One region of the Streptomyces sp. NPDC043861 genome, then DNA from elsewhere that is predicted to be linked to it. Evidence: predicted binding sites of a transcription regulator. Region 1 holds the regulator's gene; each other region holds the start of a gene.
The links. Region 1 encodes HrcA, which represses chaperone genes, less so after heat shock. Its sites were predicted from a motif close to TTNGCACTCNGNNNNNCNGAGTGCNAA; they were not measured.
Positions count from the first base shown of each region.

Region 2: the regulator HrcA is predicted to act here: its motif matches at 2,668-2,694, upstream of groL (chaperonin GroEL).
Region 3: the regulator HrcA is predicted to act here: its motif matches at 1,715-1,741, upstream of groES (co-chaperone GroES).

Region 1 covers NZ_JBWKDP010000002.1:427,912-432,042, reverse strand. Annotated here, with positions in the region: gene AC068D_RS06510 (DUF3097 domain-containing protein) at 1-765, opposite strand, end outside; gene AC068D_RS06505 (MBL fold metallo-hydrolase) at 776-1,507, opposite strand; gene hrcA (heat-inducible transcriptional repressor HrcA) at 1,708-2,724, shown strand; gene dnaJ (molecular chaperone DnaJ) at 2,725-3,858, shown strand; gene AC068D_RS06490 (nitronate monooxygenase) at 4,105-4,131, shown strand, end outside.
Region 2 covers NZ_JBWKDP010000004.1:124,181-128,311, reverse strand. Annotated here, with positions in the region: gene AC068D_RS11435 (PAS domain S-box protein) at 1-622, shown strand, start outside; gene groL (chaperonin GroEL) at 891-2,513, opposite strand; gene AC068D_RS11425 (cold-shock protein) at 2,923-3,126, opposite strand; gene AC068D_RS11420 (MoaD/ThiS family protein) at 3,632-3,910, opposite strand; gene thrC (threonine synthase) at 3,907-4,131, opposite strand, start outside.
Region 3 covers NZ_JBWKDP010000006.1:164,775-168,905, reverse strand. Annotated here, with positions in the region: gene AC068D_RS16510 (class I SAM-dependent methyltransferase) at 1-414, opposite strand, end outside; gene AC068D_RS16505 (polysaccharide deacetylase family protein) at 505-1,437, shown strand; gene groES (co-chaperone GroES) at 1,888-2,196, shown strand; gene groL (chaperonin GroEL) at 2,334-3,956, shown strand; gene AC068D_RS16490 (ester cyclase) at 4,099-4,131, opposite strand, start outside.

The sequences.
Region 1 (4,131 bases):
CCGCCCCAGGAGTGCCGGTTCCAGGTCCTTGTAGCTCGTCACTTTCGAGAGGATGTGCTGCCATGCCGCGCCCGTGTTCAAAGGCCAGCCCAGGGCACGGCAGACGCCCGTCTTCCAGTCCTGGCCGTGGGGCACGGACGGCCAGGCGGCGATGCCGAGCGATGACGGCTTCACCGCCTCCCAGACGTCGATGTACGGGTGACCGACCACCAGCACATGCGGGTCCGTGGCGGACGCGGCGATACGGGACTCCTTGGAGCCCGGCACGAGATGGTCGACCAGCACACCCAGGCGGGCATCGGCGGTCGGTGCGAAGTCCGCCACGACGGCCGGGAGGTCGTCGATGCCCTCCAGGTACTCGACGACCACACCCTCGATGCGGAGGTCGTCGCCCCAGACCTTCTCGACCAGCTCCGCGTCGTGGCGGCCCTCCACGTAGATGCGGCCCGCCCGGGCGACCCGGGCGCGTGCGCCGGGCACCGCGACCGAGCCGGAGGCCGTGCGCGTGGGCCGAACCGGAGCCGCCGAGGGACGGACCAGGGTGACGACCCTGCCCTCCAGCAGGAAGCCGCGCGGCTCGAGCGGGAACACCCGGTGCTTGCCGAAGCGGTCCTCCAGCGTCACCGTTCCCGCCTCGCAGCGGATCACCGCTCCGCAGAAGCCCGTGGTGACCTCCTCGACGACCAGCTCGGGCTCGGCCGGTACCTCCGGCGCCGGGGCCGGCTTCTTCCAGGGAGGGGTCAGGTCAGGGCTGTAGCTGCGCATTGGGCAGACGCTACGACACCCCGAACCGCCGGGCCAGCTCATCGCGTTGGGCGCGTACGAAAGCGGCGTCCACCGTCGCGCCGTGCCCGGGCACGTACACCGCGTCGTCCCCGCCCAGCGCGAGCAGCCGGTCCAGGGCGGCCGGCCAGCGGGAGGGGATCGCGTCCCGGCCGGCCTGGGGGTCGCCCGACTCCTCGACCAGGTCGCCGCAGAAGACGATCTCCGGCTCCGAGGCCGTCCGGGGCACCAGGACGGCCAGGTCGTGCCCCGAGTGGCCGGGTCCGACATTGGCCAGCAGGACCTGGCGGCCACCGAGATCCAGGGTCCACTCGCCGCTGACGACATGCTGCGGCGGCACCAGCACATCCGTTGCCTGTGCGGCGTCGGAGGGCGTCACGCCGTGGGCGACGGCACTGTCCCGCAGCGCGTCCCGGGCCTGCACGAGCAGCTGGTCGACGCCCACCGCGCCGTACACACGTACTCCCGAGAACGCAGCCGTGCCGAGAACGTGGTCGAAGTGCGGATGGCTGAGAGCGATATGCGTCACACGCCGGCCACCGAGGAGGGACTGGACCTGGGTGCGGATCTCGGCCCCCTCGCGCAGCGTGGCGCCCGTGTCGTACAGGAGCACCGAGTCGTCACCGGCCACCACCCCGACCGTGGCGTCCCAAACGGGCAGCCGCCGGCGCCCCACTCCGTCCGCGAGCCGCTCCCACCCGAAGTCTTCCCAACCGACGTCCATACGGCGACGCTATCCCCGATGGACCAGGACGTCCCGCCGGTTCCCGGGGCGGCACCGTGACCGGTTCGCCGTCCGGCCGCCCTTGCTAGTGGCGTACCCACCGGCCGTACACTGGCCGGGAGACCGCTGGCACTCCGACGTGGTGAGTGCCAGGCCACACCGACGGACCCGCCGATGAACCACAGCTGGAGGTGCGCACGATGCTCAGCGAACGCAGGCTCGAGGTCCTGCGCGCCATCGTCCAGGACTATGTGGGCACGGAGGAACCCGTCGGTTCCAAGGCCCTCACCGAGCGGCACAAGCTCGGCGTCTCGCCGGCCACCGTGCGCAACGACATGGCGGTGCTGGAGGAGGAGGGGTTCATCGCCCAGCCCCACACCAGCGCCGGCCGGATCCCGACGGACAAGGGCTATCGCCTGTTCGTCGACAGGCTGGCCGGCGTCAAGCCGCTGTCGTCGCCCGAGCGGCGTGCGATCCAGAACTTCCTCGACGGTGCGGTCGACCTCGACGACGTGGTGGCCCGCACGGTGCGGCTGCTCGCGCAGCTGACCCGGCAGGTGGCTGTCGTCCAGTACCCGTCGCTGACCCGTTCGACCGTGCGGCACGTGGAGCTGCTGGCACTCGCCCCGGCGAGGCTGATGCTCGTGCTGATCACGGACACCGGGCGGGTCGAGCAGCGGCACGTGGACTGCCCGGCACCGTTCGGCGAGACCTCACTGGCCGACCTGCGCGCCCGGCTGAACAGCCGGGTGGTGGGCCGGCGCTTCGCGGATGTGCCGCAGCTGGTGCAGGACCTTCCCGAGTCGTTCGAGCCGGACGACCGGGGCACGGTCTCGACGGTGCTCTCGACCCTCCTCGAGACGCTCGTGGAGGAGACCGAGGAGCGGCTGATGATCGGCGGCACCGCAAATCTGACGCGCTTCGGCCATGACTTCCCTCTGACGATCCGGCCCGTGCTGGAGGCGCTGGAGGAGCAGGTCGTGCTGCTGAAGCTGCTCGGCGAGGCCAAGGACTCGGGCATGACCGTGCGCATCGGGCACGAGAACGCCCACGAGGGCCTCAACTCCACGTCCGTGGTCGCTGTCGGCTACGGTTCGGGCGGCGAGGCAGTCGCCAAACTCGGCGTGGTCGGACCGACCCGCATGGACTACCCCGGAACGATGGGAGCGGTACGCGCAGTGGCACGTTACGTCGGACAGATCCTGGCGGAGTCGTAAGTGGCCACGGACTACTACGCCGTACTCGGCGTACGCCGCGACGCATCTCAGGACGAGATCAAGAAGGCTTTCCGGCGGCTGGCGCGGGAGCTTCACCCGGACGTGAATCCGGACCCGAAGACGCAGGAGCGCTTCAAGGAGATCAACGCCGCCTACGAGGTGCTGTCGGACCCGCAGAAGAAGCAGGTCTACGACCTCGGTGGCGACCCGCTGTCCTCGTCCGGCGGCGGTGCCGGCGGCTTCGGCGCGGGCGGCTTCGGGAACTTCTCGGACATCATGGACGCCTTCTTCGGTACGGCGTCCCAGCGCGGGCCCAGGTCGCGGACGCGGCGTGGGCAGGACGCGATGATCCGGCTGGAGATCGAGCTCAGCGAGGCGGCCTTCGGTACGACGAAGGACATCCAGGTCGACACGGCCGTCGTGTGTACGACGTGTTCGGGCGAGGGTGCCGCGCCGGGTACGTCCGCCCAGACGTGCGACATGTGCCGCGGCCGCGGTGAGGTGTCGCAGGTCACCAGGTCCTTCCTCGGCCAGGTCATGACCTCGCGTCCGTGCCCGCAGTGTCAGGGCTTCGGGACCGTGGTCCCGACCCCGTGCCCGGAGTGCGCGGGCGACGGTCGTGTGCGTTCCCGCCGGACCCTGACCGTGAAGATCCCCGCCGGTGTCGACAACGGCACCCGCATCCAGCTCGCGGGCGAGGGCGAGGTCGGGCCCGGCGGCGGTCCCGCCGGTGACCTGTACGTCGAGATCCACGAGCTGCCGCACCCGGTGTTCCAGCGGCGCGGCGACGATCTGCACTGCACGGTGACGATCCCCATGACGGCGGGAGCACTCGGCACGAAGGTGCCGCTGGAGACGCTGGACGGGGTGGAAGAGGTCGACATCCGGCCCGGTACGCAGTCGGGCCAGTCGATTCCGCTGCACGGCCGCGGTGTCACGCATCTGCGGGGCGGCGGCCGGGGCGACCTCATCGTCCACGTCGAGGTCCAGACACCGTCGAAGCTGGATCCGGAGCAGGAGAGGCTGCTTCGGGAGCTGGCGAAGCTGCGCGGTGAGGAGCGGCCGGTGGGGCAGTTCCAGCCGGGACAGCAGGGCCTGTTCTCCCGTCTGAAGGACGCGTTCAACGGCAGGTGAGGGATCACCACCGGGCCCGAAGGACCCGGGCCGCGGTGTGAGCAGGGCGGGGTTCACCCCGCCCTGCCGGCATGAGGGGCCGGTGCCGGAGCCGCACGGCAGGCTCGTGTGCCGAGCCGTCAGCGATGGCCCAGCACATCGACCAGCCTCCGCACACGTTTTCGCCATGTGTCCGGGTCCCCTGTGCGCATCCCCGCGCGGAAGGGGGGATTCGGCCGGGGCGCCGGGACATGGCACCATGCGGGCATGTCCTCCGCGCTGACCGATCTCTGT
Region 2 (4,131 bases), on a different contig from region 1:
CGGGCTCATAGAGACACCCTCGGGCGACATCGAGGAGCAGCTCGACGCGCTCATCGAGGCCCTCGACGACGCTTTCGCCGCCGCGCCCGACCTGGAAGGGGTGACCGACCGGGTGCTGACGTCCGTCCTGCCGGCCACCGAGCATCACCACGACGATGTGACGCTTCTCCTCGCCCAGCTCCCCGCGGCTCCGCTGGCCGTGGCGGAGACGGAGCTGGCCGCCGCCCCGGCCTCCGTGTCGGAGGCCCGGGCGTTCCTCGCCAAGTGCCTCGTCGAGTGGGACTGCGCCCAGCTCACCGACGACGCCCAGCTGCTGGCCTCCGAGGTGGTCACGAACGCCATCCGGCACGGGCAGGGACCGGTGCGGCTGCGGATCCGGCGCACCAGCACCGAACTGACGGTCGAGGTGAGCGACCACAGCCACCATCCGCCGCAGCCGCGGCTGGCCGCGGCGGACGACGAGTCCGGGCGGGGGCTCATCCTCGTCGACACACTGGCCGGCAGCTGGGGTGTGCGCCCGGCGGACGACGGCAAGACGACGTGGTTCACGCTGTCGCTGCAGGAGGGTGGGCAGCCGCCGCCCTGTGTGCCGCTCGGCTCGCAGCGCGGCCCCCGGGGGTGAACTCGGCCGAAGAAGGACATCCGGCTACCTTCGGCCGTGCGTGAACAGCCCTCAGCCGGTTTCGGTATCCACTGCGGAACCCACGGTGCCCGAGGGCCACGATGCCGCGCCGAACTGCCTGCACTGCGCGCCGAACTGCCTGAGCAGTGCCGCTTCGGTCCATCGGCACCACCCGGCAGCGAAGACGACGGAACGCCCGAGGGCGGCACCCCCTGGGAGTGGGGGTGCCGCCCTCGGTCTTCAGGACGGTTGATCAACCAGAGGTCGATCAGAAGTCCATGTCACCGCCCGGCATGCCGCCCGGAGCGGCCGCAGCGGCCTTCTCCGGCTTGTCGGCGATGACGGCCTCGGTGGTGAGGAACAGCGCGGCGATCGACGCGGCGTTCTGCAGCGCGGAGCGCGTCACCTTGGCCGGGTCGATGATGCCCTCGGCGATCATGTCGACGTACTCGCCGGTCGCGGCGTTGAGGCCGTGACCCACGGTCAGGTTGCGCACCTTCTCCACGACGACGCCGCCCTCGAGGCCGGCGTTGACCGCGATCTGCTTCAGCGGGGCCTCCAGGGCCAGCTTCACAGCGGCGGCACCGGTCGCCTCGTCGCCGTCGAGCTCCAGCTTCTCGAAGACAGCGGAGGCCTGGATGAGCGCCACGCCACCACCGGCGACGATGCCCTCCTCGACGGCCGCCTTCGCGTTGCGAACGGCGTCCTCGATGCGGTGCTTGCGCTCCTTGAGCTCGACCTCGGTCGCGGCACCGGCCTTGATGACGGCCACGCCGCCGGCCAGCTTCGCGAGGCGCTCCTGGAGCTTCTCGCGGTCGTAGTCCGAGTCGGAGTTCTCGATCTCGGCACGGATCTGGTTGACGCGACCGGCAACCTGGTCGCTGTCACCGGCACCGTCGACGATCGTGGTCTCGTCCTTGGTGATGACGACCTTGCGGGCGCGGCCCAGCAGGTCCAGGCCCGCGTTCTCGAGCTTGAGGCCGACCTCCTCGGAGATGACCGTGCCACCGGTGAGGATGGCGATGTCGCCCAGCATGGCCTTGCGGCGGTCACCGAAGCCCGGGGCCTTGACGGCAACGGACTTGAAGGTGCCACGGATCTTGTTGACGACCAGGGTCGACAGGGCCTCGCCCTCGACGTCCTCGGCGATGATCAGCAGCGGCTTGCCCGACTGCATGACCTTCTCCAGCAGCGGGAGCAGGTCCTTCACGGAGGAGATCTTGGAGTTGACGATCAGGATGTACGGGTCCTCCAGCGAGGCCTCCATACGCTCCATGTCGGTGGCGAAGTACGCCGAGATGTAGCCCTTGTCGAAGCGCATACCCTCGGTGAGCTCCAGCTCCAGACCGAAGGTCTGGGACTCCTCGACGGTGATGACGCCTTCCTTGCCGACCTTGTCCATGGCCTCGGCGATGAGCTCGCCGATCTGGGTGTCGGCGGCGGAGATGGAGGCGGTGGAAGCGATCTGCTCCTTGGTCTCGACCTCCTTGGCCTGGTCGAGCAGCGCACCGGAGACGGCCTCGACGGCCTTCTCGATACCGCGCTTCAGGGCCATCGGGTTGGCACCGGCCGCCACGTTGCGCAGGCCCTCGCGGACGAGCGCCTGGGCGAGAACGGTCGCGGTGGTCGTACCGTCACCGGCGACGTCGTCCGTCTTCTTGGCGACTTCCTTGACCAGCTCGGCGCCGATCTTCTCGTACGGGTCCTCGAGCTCGATCTCCTTGGCGATGGAGACACCATCGTTGGTGATCGTGGGGGCGCCCCACTTCTTCTCGAGGACGACGTTCCGGCCCTTGGGGCCAAGGGTGACCTTGACGGCGTCGGCGAGCTGGTTCATCCCGCGCTCGAGACCGCGCCGTGCCTCCTCGTCGAACGCGATGATCTTGGCCATGTGAAGTGGTCCTCCCGGACTTGGGGGTCCCCCCGCGCAGCAGGCCACGGGGGAGGATTGCTCCGGACCGCGTTGGCGCCCGCGACGGACGGCCTGCATGCCTTGTGGTTCCTGGCCCCACGAGGCCTGCGGGCCTCACCGACCCGGTCCTTAGTTGTCACTCTCACTCGTAGAGTGCTAACGCCAATGATTAGCACTCGACCCCCTCGAGTGCAAGCGGCTTCGAGGACCTCGGCGAGGTCGCGGCGGCCGGGTGACGGGCGGGAGCGGCGCCTCGGAAGAAGCCCCGGCGAACGGTGGGCGCGGGTGACGGCCGGGAGCGGTCGCGGCCGGAGAAACCCGGACACGGCGGAGGGCCCGCACCCCCTAGGTACGGGCCCTCCGTCATGTCGCTGCAGTCAGTCGGCGCTCAGCCGGCTACGCGGACCATGTCCGCCTGCGGCCCCTTCTGGCCCTGCGAGATCTCGAACTCGACCCGCTGACCCTCCTCCAGGGTGCGGTAACCGTCCATCTGGATCGCGCTGTAGTGGACGAAAACATCCGCACCACCGTCGACCGCGATGAAGCCGTACCCCTTCTCCGCGTTGAACCACTTGACGGTGCCCTGAGCCATGCCTAACTCCCCTATTACTGGCCCTTGCACAGGACCGCACTTCGCGGACCCGGGTCAGAACTCACTTCGGATCTCACTCACGGAGAGTTTCCTTACCCCCAGGGGGCATCGCGGAGACCGCCAAGAGTGTGTACCGGAACGCGTCGACCGCGGCTGAATGTATCTGTCCAACTGCCGTCTGCAACAGGTCAATCGGACGAGAAATCTGGGCACGCCCGAACGGGCAAAGGGAAGGATTCCGAGCATTGCCGGGCAAGTCAGGCCGGACAAAGCGCACTTAACGCGCAATACGCTCGAACACTTTGGCTGTTTCTCATCGTGTGCGGACGCATTCGTATATGCGTCTGGCACACGCAGCGGAGGGGACTTCCCAACTCTACCGCGCTCAACCACACAGAATTGCCCCCTCCGCTTAGCTTGCGGAGGGGGCAATTCAGGTAGCGCAGCGTAACCGGTACGGGTGGGTCCGAGGCCGGCCCGGAGTCGGCCCGCAGTCGATCCGGAGTCAGCAGCCGCCGGCGACGGCGGGGATGATCGAAACCCCGGCACCGTCCGGCGTCGCCGTCTCCAGGCCCTGCTCGAAGCGGACGTCGTCGTCGTTGACGTACACGTTCACGAAGCGGCGCAGCTTGCCCTGGTCGTCCAGGACGCGGGCGGCGATGCCCGTGTGGTTCTTCTCCAGGTCGGCGATGACCTCGGCGAGGGTCGCACCTTGCGCCGGGACCTCGGCCTGGCCGCCGGTATAGGTGCGGAGGATGGTGGGGATGCGGACGTTGACGCTCATGCGAGACCAGCCTCTCGGAAGGAGTCCAGGTTGGGGCGGATGACTGCGGACATACCCGCCGTGGGGGCCACCGCGTCGAGGGTCTTGAGGCCGTCACCCGTGTTGACGACGACGGTCGTGAGGGAGGGGTCGATGACACCCGCCTCGATCAGCTTCTTCGCCACACCGAGGGTCGTCCCGCCGGCGGTCTCCGTGAAGATGCCCTCCGTGCGGGCCAGCAG
Region 3 (4,131 bases), on a different contig from region 1:
GGTCTCGGCGGTCAGCGGGTCCCGGTCGACGGCCTGCACGGTGAAGCCCTCGCGTGCGAACGCGATCGCATCGCCGCCGATGCCGCAGCACAGATCGGTGACCCCGGCCGGGCCGAGGTCCCGGAAGCGCCGGGCCCGGTAGGCGGCGACCGACGCCCGTGTGGCCTGCTCGATCCCGTGCGGCGTGAAGTACATCCGGAAAGCGTCCTCCGCCCCGAACTTGGCCACTGCCCGCTGCCGCAGCCGCGCCTGGGTGAGCGCTGCCGAGACCAGCTCGGCCGGGTGCTCGCGGCGCAGCCGGGTCGCGAGGGCCAGCTCCTGCGCCGGGTCGTGGTCGCGGAGTGCGGCGAGCAGGGCCTGCCCCTCGGCGGTGAGCAGAGGTGCGAGGAGCGGGAAGAGGACGTGATCGTTCACCCGGCCATTGTCGGCCAGGCGGGGGACCGTGCGCGCCGGGCGGCGGTGTCGGAGCCCTGTGGGGGAGTGGCGCTGACAGGATGCGGCGCCATGCAGACAGTGCGACAAAAGGAAAAAATGCGAAGAAGGGGGCGTAGTCGGCCCCTGCTGCTGACCGCCCTGCTCGTCGCCGCGATCGTGTCGGGCTGTGTGGCCGAGTCGCCCGGTACCGGGGGTGCGCGGCACCCCAGGCCCGCGCACGGCCAGCAGAAGCCCGCCGGTCCCGCGGGTGCGCTCGGCGCCTACGTGGAACGTACGAAGAAGACGCATGCCGCACGGGTCGCGGCCGCCAGGCGCTGGGGGCTCAGGAGGACCCCGCTGACCGCGCCCCCGCCGCCGGCCAGGAAGCCGAGGATCACCTTCCGCAAGGGCTTCGAGGTCCACGACGGCGACGGCCTGCCCCCCGTCTTCACCAGGGTGCCGACGAAGGAGAAGATCGTCTTCCTGACGATCGACGACGGGGCAGAGAAGGATCCCGAGCTGCTGGAGATGATGAGCGACCTGGGCATCCCGTACACCGCCTTCCTCAGCGACTACCTCGTGCGTGACGACTACCACTACTTCGAGGAGATGCAGGACCGGGGTGTCGCGCTGCAGAACCACACCCTCAACCACCGCTATCTGCCCGCGCTTTCGTACCGGCAGCAGAAGAAGGAGATCTGCGGGCAGCAGTCGAGGATGGAGAAGCGGTTCGGGAAGCGCCCGCCGCTCTTCCGCCCGCCGTACGGCAACTACGACAGGGACACGCTCAGGGCCGCGAAGTCGTGCGGGGTGAAGGCCGTACCGCTCTGGGCCGCGGAGGCGTTCCCGGATCACATGGAGTGGCGTGAGTGGGACCGGGATCTGCATCCGGGGGACATCATCCTCACTCACTTCCGCGGCGAGGAGCAGTGGAAGGGCAGCATGGCCGACATGATCCGCAACGTCATGAAGGTCGTCACGGGCAGGGGGTATGCCGTGGCCCGGCTGGAGGACTACGTGTGAGACGCCCGCGCCGGCCCGTGCCCCGGGGTGATCGAGGGCCGGTGCACCCTTCGCCGCCGTCGGGGGGGCGTCCTGCACCCGCCCGCGGCGCCCCTGCACCCGCCCGCGGCGCCGTGTTGCCCGTCCGCGCGCCATGTTGCCCGTCCGTGCGCGTCTGTGCAGCGTTCCGTCCCGGCCGGGACCGTCCGTCGGGTCCGGCCCTTCGTGCGCATGCGCGGAACACGCTTCGGTGTTCGGTCGTTGTCCGGATCGAGATCGAACCGCCACACCGGGCGGATTGGCACTCCGCTTGACCGAGTGCTAATCGCAGTCATAGTCTCGGGTCTGGCACTCCCCACCGGAGAGTGCCAACACAGCGACGGGCAGGTCCGGCACCCGCGACGACGGATCGACCTGGTCGCCACCTCAGACAGTAAACCCCGTGAGATCTCCGAAGGGGGAGGTCGGATCGTGACGACCACCAGCTCCAAGGTTGCCATCAAGCCGCTCGAGGACCGCATTGTGGTCCAGCCGCTCGACGCCGAGCAGACCACGGCCTCTGGCCTGGTCATTCCGGACACTGCCAAGGAGAAGCCCCAGGAGGGCGTCGTCCTGGCCGTGGGCCCGGGTCGCTTCGAGAACGGCGAGCGCCTGCCGCTCGACGTCAAGACCGGCGATGTCGTGCTCTACAGCAAGTACGGCGGCACCGAGGTGAAGTACAACGGCGAGGAGTACCTCGTCCTCTCGGCCCGCGACGTGCTCGCGATCGTCGAGAAGTAGGTCGGGGGTAACCGGGGAGCGATTCCCGGAAGACTCCGTACCAGGCAGATTTGCTTGAGCTGCGCCCCTGGCCCCCGCGTCGTAAGAAGCCGGGTGGCCCGGGGCGCGGTTCGTTTTGAGAGGACTTGAGAAGCTCCATGGCGAAGATCCTGAAGTTCGACGAGGACGCCCGTCGCGCCCTTGAGCGCGGCGTCAACAAGCTCGCCGACACGGTCAAGGTGACGATCGGCCCCAAGGGCCGCAACGTCGTGATCGACAAGAAGTTCGGCGCCCCCACCATCACCAACGACGGTGTCACGATCGCCCGCGAGGTCGAGATCGAGGACCCGTACGAGAACCTCGGTGCCCAGCTGGTGAAGGAGGTGGCGACCAAGACCAACGACATCGCAGGTGACGGCACCACCACCGCCACCGTGCTCGCCCAGGCCCTGGTCCGCGAGGGTCTGCGCAACGTCGCCGCCGGTGCCTCCCCGGCCGCCCTGAAGAAGGGCATCGACGCCGCGGTCAAGGCCGTCTCCGACGAGCTGATCGCCACCGCGCGTCCGATCGAGGAGAAGTCCGACATCGCGGCCGTCGCCGCGCTGTCCGCCCAGGACCAGCAGGTCGGCGAGCTCATCGCCGAGGCGATGGACAAGGTCGGCAAGGACGGTGTCATCACCGTCGAGGAGTCCAACACCTTCGGTCTGGAGCTGGACTTCACCGAGGGCATGGCCTTCGACAAGGGCTACCTGTCGCCGTACATGGTGACCGACCAGGAGCGTATGGAGGCCGTCCTCGACGACCCGTACATCCTGATCAACCAGGGCAAGATCTCCTCGATCCAGGACCTGCTGCCGCTGCTGGAGAAGGTCATCCAGGCCGGCAGCTCCAAGCCGCTGCTGATCATCGCCGAGGACGTCGAGGGCGAGGCCCTCTCGACCCTCGTCGTGAACAAGATCCGCGGCACCTTCAACGCGGTCGCGGTCAAGGCCCCCGGTTTCGGTGACCGCCGCAAGGCGATGCTGCAGGACATGGCCACCCTCACCGGTGCCACCGTCATCGCCGAGGAGGTCGGCCTCAAGCTCGACCAGGCCGGTCTGGACGTGCTGGGCAGCGCCCGCCGCGTGACCGTCTCCAAGGACGACACCACCATCGTCGACGGTGGCGGCAGCCACGAGGACGTCGTCGGTCGCGTCAACCAGATCAAGGCCGAGATCGAGTCCACGGACTCCGACTGGGACCGCGAGAAGCTCCAGGAGCGTCTTGCGAAGCTGGCCGGCGGCGTGTGTGTGATCAAGGTCGGCGCAGCCACCGAGGTGGAGCTGAAGGAGAAGAAGCACCGTCTGGAGGACGCCATCTCCGCGACCCGCGCCGCGGTCGAGGAGGGCATCGTCTCCGGTGGTGGCTCCGCGCTCGTCCACGCCGTGAAGGTGCTGGACGGCAACCTCGGCAAGGAGGGCGACGAGGCCACCGGTGTCGCGGTCGTCCGCCGCGCCGCCGTCGAGCCGCTGCGCTGGATCGCCGAGAACGCCGGCCTCGAGGGCTACGTCATCACCGCCAAGGTGGCGGAGCTGGAGAAGGGCAACGGCTTCAACGCCGCGACCGGTGAGTACGGCGACCTGGTGAAGGCCGGCGTCATCGACCCGGTCAAGGTCACGCGCTCCGCGCTGGAGAACGCCGCGTCGATCGCCTCCCTGCTGCTCACCACCGAGACCCTCGTGGTGGAGAAGAAGGAAGAGGAGCCGGCGGAGGCGGGCCACGGCCACGGCCACTCCCACTGAGCGGACGCACTCCCGCTCGGCGGCGCGTACACCCGCTGAGCCGCGTGCACGGAAGGGCCCCCGTTCCCGGAGAGGGAACAGGGGCCCTTCCCCGTGCCGTGTCGGGCTGCCCGCCTCCTGACGCGCGGGTGCGTGGCGATCTCTACATCTCGAGCACGCCGAGCTGGCCCATCAG